Regions from separate parts of the Enterobacter sp. B79-1 genome, predicted to be linked through region 2. Evidence: predicted binding sites of a transcription regulator. Region 2 holds the regulator's gene; the other holds the start of a gene.
What was found. The regulator CRP, encoded in region 2, controls carbon source genes, mostly activating them, when cyclic AMP is high. The targets are predictions, from matches to a motif close to ATGTGANNNNNNTCACAT.

Region 1 (7,763 bases), on a different contig from region 2:
TCGTGATGCCGGAGGACGCATTGCCGCTGAGGGCGCGCTGCCGTATCCGCCAGGGGTGCTGTGCGTGGTGCCGGGTGAAGTCTGGGGCGGGGCGGTACAGCGCTATTTTCTGGCGCTGGAGGAGGGCATCAATATGCTGCCGGGCTTCTCGCCGGAGCTGCAGGGTGTGTACAGCGAGAAGGATGCCGACGGGATTAAGCGGTTGTATGGGTATGTTTTAAAGTAGACCCTCTCTCGAACGTAGGCCGGGTAAGCGTTAGCGCCACCCGGCGATGTGCCCGGTGGCGCAAGCTTACCGGGCCTACAATACTGCATCAGGCTTCTGCGCGGCGGTACATCCTCCTCGGATGCCCAATCTTCCCGTACAGCATCTCTACGCTGAGAAACCCCGCCTCCACGCAGTGTTCCAGATAGCGCCGGGTGGTGGTCTTACTCAAACCCGTTTCGCTCACCACTTCATCCACGGAAAAGCAGTGCGTTGCTTTGGCGTTAAAAAGTGTTTGTACCAGCGCCAGCGTATTCTCTTCAATTCCTTTGCTGCCGTTGTCCTGACGGTAATTTTTTGCCTGCAATTGATAGAGGGAATCCACGTTCTGCTGGTCGACAATCTTCCAGACCCGCTGCTGCTCGGCAAACTGCACAAAGCGCTCCAGCGACTGGCTGAGCCGCTTCCAGGACACCGGTTTGAGGATGTAGTCAAACGCGCCGTTGCGGATGGCCTGGCTGCAGGTGTCCATGTCACTGGCGGCAGTGATGAAAATCACTGAGCAGTTGGCGCGGGCCAGCATGGGGTTGCTGATAAGCGTGATGCCCTTGCCGTCCGGCAGGTAGTTATCCAGCAACATCAGCTGAGGCTGCTTGCTCTCAAGCTGCGTCTGCGCGTCAGCCAGTGAAGAGGCAATCCCGACCAGCCTCAAACGCGGATGTTTACCGATCAGCTCCGCATGCAATTGCGCCAGTTCGTTCTCGTCTTCAACAATCAGTACGTCGATAAGTTCATGTTGCATAATCATTATCTTCCAGTTCTTGTGCGGGACGCCGGGCAGCTCCCGTGGCGGGAATAAACAGTGAGAAAATGGCACCGCGCGGCGTGTTATCAGCAACTTCGATGGCGCCGCCCGCCTGCGTGACGTAGCTTTCAATCAGATACAGGCCAATACCGTGATCGCCGCGCGTTTTGGTGGTAATGCCGCGTTCAAATATTTGTTCACGGATCTCCGGTTTGATGCCAATACCCTGGTCGGCGACTTCGATGATGAGTTCCTGCTCGCTCAGTTTTATCAGCACTTCAACCGGCGCATGCGGAAGCGGTGCGCGCTGCGTCGCTTCAATCGCGTTATCCAGCAAGTTCCCGATAATCGAGATGAGTTCCGATTCAAGCAGCGGCAGGAAAGGTTTATCCATCCGGCAGGCGGGGTCGAAACTCAGCTCCACGCCTTTCTCCCGCGCACGCGCGGCCTTGCCTAACAGCAGGCCGCAGAGCGTCGGGGAGCTAAAGCGCGACGAGATAAAGTCCAGCAGCTCCTGTGCGTGCTCTGACTGCGCCTGAATATAGCCAATCGCCTCTTCATAGCGGCCCATGTGCAGCAGGCCGGAAAGGGTGGTCATCCGGTTGAGCTGCTCGTGGCGCATGATGCGCAGGTTATCAACGTAGCGTTTAACCTGGCTGAGCTGGGCGCTGAGCGTGTCGATCTCATTGCGATCGCGGAAGGTGATCACCCAGCCCTGCAGCGAGTTTTCCAGCATGATCCTTACCCGGCTGGCAATGACCGTAAGATCGTTAAAGCGGCAGATTTCATCATGGGTGTCTTTCGCCAGCATGGTATGCGTATTGAAGAACGGAACAGGATCGATCACCTGGCTAATCAGTTGTCCGCGCAGCTCGCGGGCGGGCTGGCTTAAGCCTAATAACTTGCGTGCCGCCTGGTTGATCACTTCGATGCGCAGATCGTCATCGATAGCGATGACCCCTTCATAGATGGATTCCATCATCGCCTTCTGCTGGCGTACCAGCAGGCCAATTTCGCGTGGCTCCAGCGAGAAGATCTGCTTCTTTATACTGCGGGTGAAAAACCAGGAGAAGATAAACAGGGCGATCAGCAGCAGCACGGCGGCAATCAGAATGTTAACCACTTTATTGACGGTGATGGTATCCAGATAGCTGGTGAGATAGCCCACCGAGACAATCCCCACGACGTGCCCCGCATCGTTAAAAATCGGCGCTTTACTGCGAAGTGAAATACCTAAGCCGCCCTTGCGGATAGTGGTCGTGCTTTTACCCTGCAGAACCTCGTCGTTATCGCCGCCGACCAGCGTTTTTCCCACCCGGTCAGCAAACACCGAATGAAACAAATGCAGCCCTTTATTATCGCCAATCACAATAAAACTGGCGTCGCTGTGGGCCGCTATTTTCTGCATAAAGTCGCTGATGCCATTGATATCTTTCTGTTCGACTTCTTTTCGCAAAGTAGGAATAAGCGCAATTTCTTCGGCCTGTATTTTTGCACGTGCGCTCATTTCCTGATAAAGCTGCCTTCCAACGTCGACGTAATAATATCCACCCAGTAGCGCAAACAGTACCGAGAAAAAAGCGACCAGCGAAATAAACAGCTTGATCTGAAATGACACTTTCATAACTATCACGCCGGGTATCAACAAGGCAGGCTAATATATCATCTTTTCTCGTGGTGACGCCTGCTTTGCAGAAAACTTGTGATCCCTTGCACAGCAGCGCCTGTAAAAGATTTATCCGATACGCCAGGCGTCTTAAGGCTAAATTAATAAATGTTATTTATCTGTTCATTTAAGAAAAGAAACCATTAAAACCACGGAAATAAATAAGGTGTAAATCACATTAAATAAAAGAAACCATTAAAACCATAGCTGCCATTAAAACTTCGCTTTTAATATGCCATTCCTCACATAAAGTAAGCCTTTGTGACTCTAAGCTGAACGCACAAAATAACCAAGGGGCTTATTATGAGCACAACTGACGATTCTTTCTCTGTTACCCACGACCCGATTGAAATTCAGCGACCTTCGCTCAAAGAGCGCTGGTGGCATATTATGGATACCTGGAAAATTGGGATTATTCCTCTGCCGCTGTTCGTTCTGGCGGGCGCGCTGATTGCCATTGATTGCCTGGGCGGAAAACTGCCGAGCGATATCGTGGTGATGGTTGCCACGCTGGCCTTCTTCGGCTTTGCCTGCGGCGAGTTTGGCAAACGCCTGCCGATTGTCGGCAAGCTCGGCGCGGCGGCGATCTGCGCTACCTTTATCCCTTCCGCGCTGGTCTATTACGGCCTGCTGCCGGATGTGGTGGTCGAGTCCACCACTAAGTTCTACAAATCCACCAACATTCTCTATCTCTATATCTGCTGCATTATCGTCGGCAGCATCATGAGCATGAACCGCACGGTGCTGATTCAGGGCTTCCTGCGCATCTTCTTCCCGATGCTATGCGGCGAAATCGTTGGCATGCTGGTGGGGATGGGCGTTGGTCTGGCGCTGGGTCTTGAGCCGTTCCAGATCTTCTTCTTTATCATTCTGCCGATTATGGCGGGCGGCGTCGGGGAAGGGGCAATTCCGCTTTCCATCGGCTATGCCACCCTGCTGCACATGGACCAGGGCGTGGCGCTCGGTCGCGTGCTGCCGATGGTCATGCTCGGCGGCCTGACGGCAATCATCATCTCCGGCTGCCTGAACCAGCTCGGTAAACGTTACCCGCACCTGACCGGTGAAGGCCAGCTGATGCCTAACCGCGCGAATGCCGATGCCACCGTCTCTCAGCCTGCATTTTCCGGCAAAGCGGACGTCACCACTATCGCCTCCGGTGCGCTGCTGGCGGTGCTGCTCTACATGCTGGGCATGCTGGGACACAAGCTGATTGGTCTGCCTGCCCCGGTCGGCATGCTGTTTATGGCGGTGCTGGTGAAGCTCTGCAACGGTGCCTCTCCGCGCCTGCTGGAAGGCTCGCAGGTGGTGTACAAATTCTTCCAGACCTCCGTGACCTACCCAATCCTCTTTGCCGTCGGCGTGGCCATCACCCCGTGGCATGAACTGGTGGCGGCGTTCACCGTCAGCAACCTGCTGGTGATCGTCAGCACCGTTTCCGCACTGGTGGCAACCGGCTTCTTCGTCGGCAAAAAGATTGGCATGCACCCGATTGATGTCGCCATCGTCTCCTGCTGCCAGAGCGGGCAGGGCGGTACCGGCGACGTGGCGATCCTGACCGCAGGCAACCGCATGAGCCTGATGCCGTTCGCCCAGATTGCTACCCGTATCGGCGGGGCGATTAACGTCTCTATCTCACTGCTGATTCTGGGCAACTTCCTCGTTTAAGTTTTCAGGAAAGAACAATGAAACTCGCAAGCTTTTTATACCAGGGAAAACGCAGCTACGGCATCGTCCAGGCCGACGGCGTGATTGATTTAGGCCGCCGTCTCGGCGACCGCTACGGCGACCTCAAGGCGCTGCTGCAGGGCAACGGGCTGGCGCAGGCCACCCGCTATATTAACGACGCGGTGGACGTGCCGCTGAGCGCCATCACCTTCTTACCGGTGATCGTGCAGCCGGAAAAAATCCTCTGCGTGGGCATGAACTACGCCGACAAGCGCAAGGAGTTTGACCAGCATAACCCGGCCCCGACGCTGTTTGTCCGCTTCCCGGATTCACAGACCGGCCACAACGAGCCGGTGCTGAAGCCGCGCCACTCCAGCGAATTTGACTATGAAGGCGAGCTGGCGGTGATCATCGGCAAAGGCGGGGAGAACATCAGCCGCGACGACGCCCTGCGCCACGTGGCGGGCTACAGCTGCTACATGGACGGCTCCGCCCGTGACTGGCAGCACACCTGGTTTACCGCCGGTAAAAACTGGCGTCAGACCGGCGCGTTTGGCCCGTGGATGGCGACAGCGGACGAAATCCCGGACCCGCATCAGCTGGCAATCCGCACCTGGCTGAACGGCCGCATGGTGCAGGAAGACAACACCAGCAGCATGATCCACAAGGTTGCGGAGCTGATCGAGTACATCAGTACCTTTACCCGCCTCAGTCCGGGCGACGTGATCATCACCGGATCCCCGGGCGGGGTGGGTAAAAAGCGTAACCCGCCGCTGTTTATGAAAGAGGGCGATCGCATTGAGGTGGAGATCGAGCATATCGGTCACCTGAGCAACGTGATTATGGAAGCGCCGGCCGTTGGGCTTGCGGCGGCACACTGAGTAAGGCGGCATGAACAGTCAACCCATCGATTTTCGCCACACCCTCGTGGCGAAGCATCCGGAACGCTTAAGCCAGATCCGCTACCTGCTGGCAGACAGCGGCCTTGGCCTGGACAACGACATCACGCTGTTTGTCGAAGCCTGGTCCGGCTCGCAGCTGGTGGGTTGCGCAGGGCTTGCTGCCAACGTCATCAAATGCGTGGCGGTCAACGAGCAGCTTCGCGGCGAGAACCTCAGCGCGCGGCTGCTGGCAGAGGTGGAAAATGCGGCGCTGGAGCGCGGCCATTTTCACCTCTTCCTCTGCACCCGTCCGTGCAACCGGGAGCGCTTTGCCCGCAGCGGCTTCTGGCCGATTGCCCAAAGCGGGAACAACGCGGTGCTAATGGAGAACACCCCGCAGGGGATTGAACGCTACTGCCGTTCCCTGCGCGCGAAGCGCAAGTGCGGGGAGAACATTGGCGCGATAGTGATGAACGCCAATCCGTTCACCCTCGGCCACCGCCATCTGGTGGAGCAGGCGGCGACGCGGTGCGATGCCCTGCATCTGTTCGTGGTGCGTGAAGACGCCTCGTTCTTCCCGTTCAGCGCGCGCCTCGAGATGGTGCGCGCGGGCGTGGCGCATCTGCCGAACGTGGTGGTGCATGAAGGCTCGCAGTACATCATCTCCCGCGCCACCTTCCCGGCCTACTTCCTGAAGGAGACCGGCAGGGTGCAGCAGGCGTGGAGCGAGATCGACGTGCTGATCTTCCGGGACTTTATTGCTCCGGCGCTGGGCATCACGCACCGCTTTATCGGCTCGGAGCCGTTTTGCGATATCACCCGCCAGTACAACCAGACGCTGCACGACCTGCTGGCCTCGCATATCGACGTGGTGGAAATGCCGCGCATCAAGGCCACCGGCAACGCCATTTCGGCCTCGGAAGTGCGCCGCTTACTGAAGACACAGCAGTTTTCCCGGATCCGGGAGATTGTCCCGGACTCCACCTTCGCGCACCTCGAAGCACATTACCGTGCGAGTGCGGAAGTCGCTTAATTACCAGGAATTTATCATGAATATTGTAAGGGAGGCGCTGGCCGGAACGCAGGAGTCCAGCGACCTGATGGTGAAAATCGCTCCCGCTCACGGCGAGCTGGAGATTGTCATCCACAGTGAAGTGATTAAGCAGTTTGGCGAGCAGATCCGCCAGGTGGTCAACGACACATTGCGCGCCATGAACGTGCACCAGGGATTAATCATTATTGAAGACAAAGGGGCGCTGGACTGTGTGATCCGCGCCCGCCTGCAGAGCGCACTGATGCGTGCCGCCGATGAACAGGCCATCAACTGGGGGGCGCTGAAATGAGCAAACTCCGCCGCAGCATGCTGTTCCTGCCGGGTGCCAACGCCGCCATGCTCTCCACCGCCTTTATCTACCGTCCTGACTCCATCATGTTTGACCTTGAGGACGCCGTCGCCCTGCGCGAGAAAGACACCGCGCGCATGCTGGTGTTCCACGCGCTTCAGCACCCGATGTATCAGGATATCGAAACCGTGGTGCGCATTAACCCGCTCAGCACGCCGTTTGGCCTGCTGGATCTGGAAGCCGCCGTGCGGGCAGGCGTGGATGTGATCCGCCTGCCAAAAACCGACACCCCGGACGATATCTACGAGCTGGAAGGCCACCTCGAGCGTATCGAGCAGGCGTGCGGCCGCAAGGTCGGCTCCACCCGCGTGATGGCGGCGATTGAATCAGCCATTGGCGTCATCAACGCCGTGGCGATTGCCCGCAGCTCTCCGCGCCTCATCGGGATTGCGCTGGCCGCCTTTGACTACGTGATGGACATGCAGACCGAGCGCGGCGACGGCACCGAGCTGTTCTACGCCCGCTGCGCCGTGCTGCACGCCGCCCGCGCGGCGGGCATCGACGCCTTCGACGTGGTGTGGTCAGACGTTAACGACGAGGCCGGATTCCTGCGCGAGGTCGATCTGATCCGCAAGATGGGCTTCAACGGCAAATCGCTGATTAACCCGCGCCAGATTGACCTGCTGCACAACGCCTACGCCCCGACTCAGGAAGAGGTGGATCACGCCAAAAGGGTGATTGAGGCGGCAGAAGAGGGCGAGCGTAACGGCCTGGGCGTGGTGTCGCTCAACGGCAAAATGGTGGATGCACCGATTATTAACCACGCGCAGGTGGTGCTGGAGCGCGCGGCGGCCTCCGGCGTGCGTCGGTAAGGATGAGATGATGAATCAGACAGAACTTCTTCACGTGAATTTTCCCCATCTGCGGGACTTAAAACCCTTCGATACCGCCCACAGCGCCACGCCGTGGCTGGCGGACAGCGACGCGAAGCACAGTCGCAAGCTCTGCGCCTCCATTGAAGAGGCGGTGATGCGAAGCGGCCTGCAGGACGGGATGACCATCTCCTTCCACCATGCGTTTCGCGAAGGCGATCGGGTGATCAACACCGTCGTGGCGCTGCTGGCGCGGATGGGTTTCAAAAACCTGACGCTGGCCTCCAGCTCGCTGATGACCTGCAACGACGCGCTGATCGAACATA
Region 2 (7,763 bases):
CAGCCAGGCCGGGGTCGCATGACGACGACCGTGCGGGTCATGGCCCATGTTTGGCGCACCGCCGAAGCCGGAAAGACGACCGCGCGTCACCGTTGAGGAGTTGGCGTAGCCGTCAACCTGCAGCGTAGAGCCGATGAACATATCCACCGCGTACTGGCCTGCCAGCTGGCAGAAGGCGCGGTTGGAACGCATGGAGCCATCGGCACCGGTAAAGAAGACATCAGGACGGGCGCGGATGTACTCTTCCATCCCCAGCTCGCCGCCGAAGCAGTGCACGCTTTCCACCCAGCCGCTTTCAATGGCGGGGATCAGCGTCGGATGCGGGTTCAGCGTCCAGTGTTTACAGATTTTGCCCTTCAGGCCGAGCTGTTCGCCGTAGGTGGGCAGCAGCAGCTCAATCGCTGCGGTGTTAAAGCCGATACCGTGGTTCAGGGACTGCACCTGGTGTTCCGCATAGATGCCTTTGATCGCCATCATCGCCATCAGGATATGTTCCTGTTTGATCAGGCGCGGGTCGCGGGTGAACAGCGGTTCGATAAAGAACGGCTTGTCCGCAACGACCACGTAGTCGATCCAGGAGCCAGGAATATCGACGCGCGGCAGATCGCACTCGTCGTCCACCAGCTCGTTCACCTGCGCGATGACGATGCCGTCGTGGAACGCGGCGGCTTCCACCAGCGCCGGGGTATCTTCGGTACTCGCCCCGGTGTAGAGGTTGCCTTTGCGGTCGGCTTTAAAACCGGCAATCAGCGCCACGTTGGGGGACAGGTCGACGTAGAGGCGCGAGTAGAGTTCGATGTAGGTGTGAATTGCACCGATTTCGAGCTGACCGTCTTCCAGCAGCTGCGAGATACGCAGGCTCTGAGTCCCGGAGAAGGAGAAGTCCAGCTTGCGGGCGATGCCTTTTTCAAAGATATCCAGATGCTCGCTGCGGCCAACGCTCGGCATGATCATATGCAGGTCGTGAATGATTTGCGGGTTCACTTCAGCCAGCGAGCGGGAAAGGAAATCCGCCTGCTTCTGGTTGTTGCCTTCCAGCACGACTTTATCGCCCGGGGCGATCAGTTTTTCCAGCATGGCGACAAGATCGCCGGTTGGCAGTACCTTGCCCTGCACCGGTACGGACGCCAGACGACGCGCTTTCTCGCTGCGTCGTGTGTTCCATTGCCGGGTGGGTGTTTGCCCAGATAACATTATTAACCTCCTGATTCAGCACATCATTCTGATTTGCTTAACGTTGAGTAAAGTCTGCGCTCTGGCGAGAAAGGCATCAATTAAGCGTAGAGCTGAATCATTAGCCTGAGAGTAATAATCAAGGTAAAGATTTGTGATCGGGATCAGTTCATGGTTCGGAAATCCAGGCTAAACGGGGTACAATTCGGAAGGTATAGTAAATTTCTGACAAGAATCAGCATCGCCCTTATGACCCAAATCATTCCATCAGACTTCGACATTGCAGCCGAAGAGAGCGCAGAGTTCGTGCCCATGCGCGGCGTGGCTAACCCCCACCTGCAAACCATGCTGCCGCGCCTGATCCGCCGCAAGGTGCAGTTCACCCCGCACTGGCAGCGCCTGGATTTGCCGGACGGCGACTTTTTAGATCTCGCCTGGAGCGAAGCGCCGGAGCAGGCCCGACACAAACCTCGCCTGGTGGTGTTTCATGGTCTGGAAGGCAGCCTGCACAGTCCCTACGCCCACGGTTTAATCGAGGCGGCGAAAGCCCGCGGCTGGCTGGCGGTGGTGATGCATTTTCGCGGCTGCAGCGGCGAGCCGAATCGCCAGAAGCGTATTTACCACTCCGGTGAAACCGAAGACGGCACCTGGTTCTTACACTGGCTGAGAGAAAATTTTGGCACGGTGCCAACGGCGGCGGTGGGCTATTCGCTGGGCGGTAATATGCTGGCCTGCCTGCTGGCGAAAGAAGGTGATGCAGTCCCGCTGGATGCCGCTGTTATTGTCTCCGCTCCCTTTATGCTCGAGCAGTGCAGCTACCATATGGAGAAAGGGTTTTCCCGCGTCTATCAGCGCTACCTGCTCAACCTGCTGAAGGCAAACGCCGCGCGCAAGCTGAAGGCCTACCCTGATACCCTGCCGGTTAGCCTGCAGCAGCTCAAGCGCGTGAAGCGTCTGCGCGAGTTTGACGATCTGATTACCTCGAAGATCCACGGTTTTGCCGATGCGATTGACTATTACCGTCAGTGCAGCGCCATGCCGCTGTTGAATCAAATCACCACGCCGACGCTGATTATCCACGCCAAAGACGATCCGTTTATGGATCATCACTCTATTCCGGCACCGGAGCATTTACCGGCTAACGTGCAGTATCAGCTCACCGAGTACGGCGGGCACGTCGGCTTTGTTGGCGGCACGCTACGCAGGCCGAAAATGTGGCTGGAAACCCGCATCCCTGACTGGCTCACCTCTTTTCTGGACGGTAAAAAATGATTATCCCCTGGCAGGATCTCGCTCCCGAAACGCTCGATAATCTGATTGAAAGCTTTGTATTACGTGAAGGCACCGATTATGGTGAACAAGAACGTTCGCTCGAACAAAAGGTCAGCGATGTTAAGCGCCAGCTGAAAAGTGGCGACGTGGTGCTGGTGTGGTCCGAACTGCATGAGACGGTCAATATCATGCACCGCAACGCGTTTCACGGCTGATCTGTAAACCTTTCCAGTCAGGGAGTTGCTATGTCTGCCAGACATCCGGTTATTGCCGTAACGGGCTCAAGTGGTGCGGGTACCACCACCACCAGCCTCGCCTTTCGCAAGATTTTCGCACAGCTGAATCTACGGGCGGCAGAAGTGGAGGGCGATAGCTTTCACCGCTATACGCGCCCGGAAATGGACATGGCCATCCGCAAGGCGCGCGATCTGGGCAAACACATCAGCTATTTCGGGCCGGAAGCCAACGATTTCAGCCTGCTGGAACAAACCTTCCGCGAATACGGGCAGAGCGGGACCGGGCAGTCCCGCAAATACCTGCACACCTACGACGAAGCGGTTCCCTGGAATCAGGTGCCGGGGACGTTCACCCCGTGGCAGCCGCTGCCGGAGCCGACCGACGTGCTGTTTTACGAAGGGCTACACGGCGGCGTGGTCACGCCTCAACACGACGTCGCGCGTCACGTAGATCTGCTGGTCGGCGTGGTGCCGATTGTTAACCTTGAATGGATCCAGAAGCTGACGCGTGACATGAGCGAGCGCGGGCATTCTCGCGAAGCGGTGATGGATTCCGTCGTGCGCTCCATGGAGGATTACATCAACTTCCTGACGCCGCAGTTCTCCCGCACCCACATCAACTTTCAGCGCGTGCCGACGGTGGATACCTCCAACCCGTTTGCGGCCAAAACGATCCCGTCGCTGGATGAGAGCTTTGTCGTCATCCATTTCCGCAATCTAGAAGGCATTGATTACCCCTGGCTGCTGGCGATGCTGCAGGGCTCGTTTATTTCGCATATGAATACGTTGGTAGTGCCGGGCGGAAAAATGGGGCTGGCGATGGAGTTAATTATGACGCCGCTGGTCCAGCGACTGATGGAAGGGAAGCAGATCGCGTGAGTTGTTTTGCCCGGTGGCGCTGCGCTTACCGGGCCTACGGTCGTGCTTTTGTAGGGCGGGTCAGCGAAGCGCCACCCGCCAAAAGATTAAGCCTCGATCACTTCATACGAATGCGTGATTTTTACCGCTTTCTCCAGCATTAACGCCACAGAGCAATATTTCTCCGCAGAAAGGTCTACGGCGCGTGATACTGCGGCATCTTTCAGTTCTTTACCGGTCACGATAAAGTGCAGATTAATGTGCGTGAACAGGCGTGGCGCCTCTTCGCGTCGTTCGGAAGTAAGCTTCACTTCGCAATCGGACACATCATGACGACCTTTTTGCAAAATCGACACCACGTCAATTGCGCTGCATCCGCCCGCCGCCATCAGCACCATCTCCATCGGGCTTGGGGCTTTGTCGCCGGAGTTACCGTCCATCAAAATCTGATGTCCAGAAGCGGATTCGCCCAGGAACGTTAAACCTTCAACCCATTTCACACGCGCTTGCATATTCATTAACTCCAACGTTGCATTTTTGGTGACAGATTACGCGTGCATTACATTTCTCGCAACGGAAGGCGACCTGCATCATGCTGAAGCGAGACACCAGGAGACACGCGGCAAAAGCTATGCTAAAACACTCTGGATGCTACAGTAATACATTGACGTTACACATGTATGCAGAGGACATCAAACTTTACTGGCTGCGAAACGTTACGACAGCCGACTTCCCAGGGTATGGGTAAGAATTCGATTGCAACCCCAGAGTCCGGATGCATCTTATGACTCTGGTGACAGCTTATAACAGAGGATAACAGCGCATGGTGCTTGGCAAACCGCAAACAGACCCGACTCTCGAATGGTTCTTGTCTCATTGCCACATTCATAAGTACCCATCGAAGAGCACGCTGATTCACCAGGGTGAAAAAGCGGAAACGTTGTATTACATCGTTAAAGGCTCGGTGGCAGTGCTGATCAAAGATGAAGAAGGGAAAGAGATGATCCTTTCTTATCTGAACCAGGGCGATTTCATCGGTGAACTGGGCCTGTTTGAAGAGGGCCAGGAACGTAGCGCCTGGGTTCGTGCAAAGACAGCATGTGAAGTGGCTGAAATTTCTTACAAGAAATTCCGTCAGCTGATTCAGGTTAATCCTGACATCCTGATGCGTCTTTCTTCCCAGATGGCGCGCCGTCTGCAGGTGACGTCTGAGAAAGTGGGTAACCTCGCCTTCCTGGACGTGACCGGCCGTATCGCGCAGACCCTGCTTAACCTGGCGAAACAGCCAGACGCCATGACCCACCCTGACGGCATGCAAATTAAAATTACCCGCCAGGAAATTGGTCAGATCGTCGGTTGCTCCCGTGAAACAGTGGGCCGTATCCTGAAAATGCTGGAAGACCAGAACCTGATCTCCGCCCACGGTAAAACCATCGTGGTTTACGGAACGCGTTAATTCCGCTCAAACGGCGTGCCATCGCAAGGTGTCACGCCGTTTTTGTCTCTACTCCCCATGTGGCGCAGGCTGATCTATCACCCGGAAGTTAACTACGCACTGCGACAAACGCTGGTGTTGTGCCTTCCTGTGGCCGTGGGCCTGATCCTCGGACACCTCCAGCAAGGTCTGCTGTTTTCCCTCGTGCCCGCCTGCTGCAACATTGCCGGTCTGGACACGCCGCATAAGCGCTTTTTCAAACGCCTGATTATCGGTGGCTGTCTGTTTGCGGGCTGTAGTCTCGCCGTACAGCTCCTGCTTGCCCGTGATATCCCGCTGCCCCTGATCCTGACCGTGCTGGCGATGACGCTTGGCGTGACGGCGGAAATCAGTTCGCTGCACGCGCGCCTGCTGCCCGCCTCGCTGATTGCGGCTATCTTCACCCTGAGCCTCGCCGGGAATATGCCGGTGTGGGAGCCACTGCTGATCTACGCCCTTGGCACGCTCTGGTACGGGGTGTTTAACTGGTTCTGGTTTTGGCTCTGGCGGGAACAGCCGCTGCGTGAATCCCTGAGCCTGCTCTATGTGCAGCTTGCGGATTACTGTGAAGCCAAATACACCCTGCTCACCCAGCATACCGACCCGGAGAAATCCCTGCCGCCGCTGCTGACGCGTCAGCAAAAGGTTGTCGACCTGATTAGCCAGTGCTACCAGCAGCTGCACATGCTTGCCGCCAACAAGAACCACGAATACAAACGGCTGCTGCGCACTTTCCAGGTGGGGCTGGACCTGCAGGAGCATATCTCCGTTAGCCTTCACCACCCGCAGGAGGTACAAAAGCTGGTAGAGCGCAGCCATGCAGAAGCAGTGATCCGCTGGAACGCCCAGACCGTCGCCGCGCGGCTTAGGGTACTGGCTGACGATATTCTCTATCACCGCTACCCCACGCGTTTTAACATGGATAAACAGCTCGGCGCGCTGGAGAAAATCGCCCGTCAGCATCCGGATAACCCGGTAGGCCAGTTTGCCGCCTGGCACTTCAGCCGTATCGCCCGCGTGTTGCGTACGCAGCGCCCGCTTTATCCCCGCGACCTGATGGCGGATAAGCAGAAACGTCTGCCGCTGCTGCCTGCGCTCAAAAGCTATCTGTCACTGAAATCCGCCGCCCTGCGCAACGCGGCGCGGATAAGCGTGATGCTGAGCATTGCCAGCCTGATGGGCATGGCGCTGCACCTGCCTAAACCCTACTGGATCTTAATGACCGTGCTGTTTGTCACGCAGAACGGCTACGGGGCCACGCGAGTGCGTATCTTCCACCGGGCTGGCGGAACGCTAGCCGGGCTGATTATTGCGGGCGTGACGCTTCACTTCCACGTGCCGGAAGGCTATACGCTGGTCGGGATGCTGGCGATCACCATGGTGAGCTATCTGATCATCCGTAAAAATTACGGCTGGGCGATGGTGGGCTTTACGGTCACGGCGGTGTACACCCTGCAGCTGCTCACGCTCAACGGCGAGCAGTTTATCGTGGCTCGTCTGGTCGATACACTGATTGGCTGCCTGATTGCCTTCGGCGGTATGGTCTGGCTGTGGCCGCAGTGGCAGAGCGGATTGCTCAGGCAGAACGCCCATGACGCGCTGGAAGCTGACCAGCAGGCCATTCGCCTGATCCTCAGCGACGATCCGCAGCCCTCCCCGCTGGCGTATCAGCGGATGAAGGTCAACCAGGCGCACAACGCGCTGTTTAACTCGCTCAATCAGGCGATGCAGGAGCCGGGGTTTAACTCGCACTATCTTGCAGACATGAAGCTGTGGGTGACACACAGCCAGTTTATCGTCGAGCACATTAACGCCATGACCACGCTGGCGCGCGAGCACACGATGCTGACGCCGGATCTGGCGCAGCGCTATTTGCAGTCGTGTGAAATTGCGTTGCAGAGGTGTCAGCAGCGTCTGGAGTATGACTCGCCGGGTGAATCGGGTGATTCGAATATTCTGGAAGCGCCTGAAACGCTGACCCACGGGCCGATGAGCACCCTTGAGCAGCATCTGCAGCGCGTTCTGGGGCATTTGAACACCATGCACACCATTTCATCGGTGGCATGGCGTCAGCGCCCGCATCACGGGATTTGGTTAACGCGCCGGTTAAAGCGAACCGAGTATTAGCCTTTAACGATCTTCGCGACCGCCGCGGCAAAGCGGGTTAATCCATCTTCAATATCTATATCTTCCACCACCAGCGACGGCGCAAAGCGCATCACGTCAGGTCCGGCATTGAGCACCATCACCCCTTCGTGCGCGGCGGCGTGCAGGAAATCACGCGCGCGGCCTTTGAACTGCGGCTTCAGCTCGGCGCCAATCAGCAGCCCCATGCCGCGGATCTCGCTGAAAACATCATATTCATCGTTAATCTGCTGGAGATGCTTCACGAACAGCTCACGCTTCGCGCTAACGCCGTTCAGCACCTCAGGCGTATTGATAATATCAAACGCGGCACCCGCCACGGCGCTCGCCAGCGGGTTGCCGCCGTAGGTAGAGCCGTGAGAGCCGACGTGGAACGCAGAGGCAATCTCCTGCGTCGTCAGTACCGCACTCACCGGGAAACCGCCGCCGAGCGCTTTGGCGCTGGTCAGGATGTCCGGCGTCACGCCGTAATGCATGTAGGCAAACAGATCCCCGGTGCGCCCCATGCCGCACTGCACTTCATCAAAGACCAGCAGCGCCTGATGCTCGTCACACAGTTCGCGCAGCCCTTTCAGGAATTCCGGCGTCGCTGCGGTCACGCCGCC

Region 1: the regulator CRP is predicted to act here: its motif matches at 2,838-2,855, upstream of AC2T6E_RS13120 (2-hydroxycarboxylate transporter family protein).

What each region holds. Positions count from the first base shown of each region.
Region 1 covers NZ_JBYAZJ010000004.1:38,968-46,730, reverse strand. The annotation lists gene AC2T6E_RS13135 (ornithine decarboxylase) at 1-226, shown strand, start outside; gene AC2T6E_RS13130 (response regulator) at 315-1,007, opposite strand; gene AC2T6E_RS13125 (ATP-binding protein) at 997-2,634, opposite strand; gene AC2T6E_RS13120 (2-hydroxycarboxylate transporter family protein) at 2,980-4,341, shown strand; gene AC2T6E_RS13115 (fumarylacetoacetate hydrolase family protein) at 4,359-5,222, shown strand; gene citC ([citrate (pro-3S)-lyase] ligase) at 5,233-6,255, shown strand; gene citD (citrate lyase acyl carrier protein) at 6,272-6,565, shown strand; gene citE (citrate (pro-3S)-lyase subunit beta) at 6,562-7,437, shown strand; gene citF (citrate lyase subunit alpha) at 7,448-7,763, shown strand, end outside.
Region 2 covers NZ_JBYAZJ010000009.1:181,663-189,425, reverse strand. The annotation lists gene mdcA (malonate decarboxylase subunit alpha) at 1-1,194, opposite strand, end outside; gene AC2T6E_RS20695 (hydrolase) at 1,423-2,445, shown strand; gene AC2T6E_RS20690 (YheU family protein) at 2,442-2,660, shown strand; gene AC2T6E_RS20685 (phosphoribulokinase) at 2,691-3,560, shown strand; gene AC2T6E_RS20680 (OsmC family protein) at 3,647-4,051, opposite strand; gene crp (cAMP-activated global transcriptional regulator CRP) at 4,363-4,995, shown strand; gene AC2T6E_RS20670 (YccS/YhfK family putative transporter) at 5,053-7,140, shown strand; gene argD (bifunctional acetylornithine/succinyldiaminopimelate transaminase) at 7,137-7,763, opposite strand, start outside.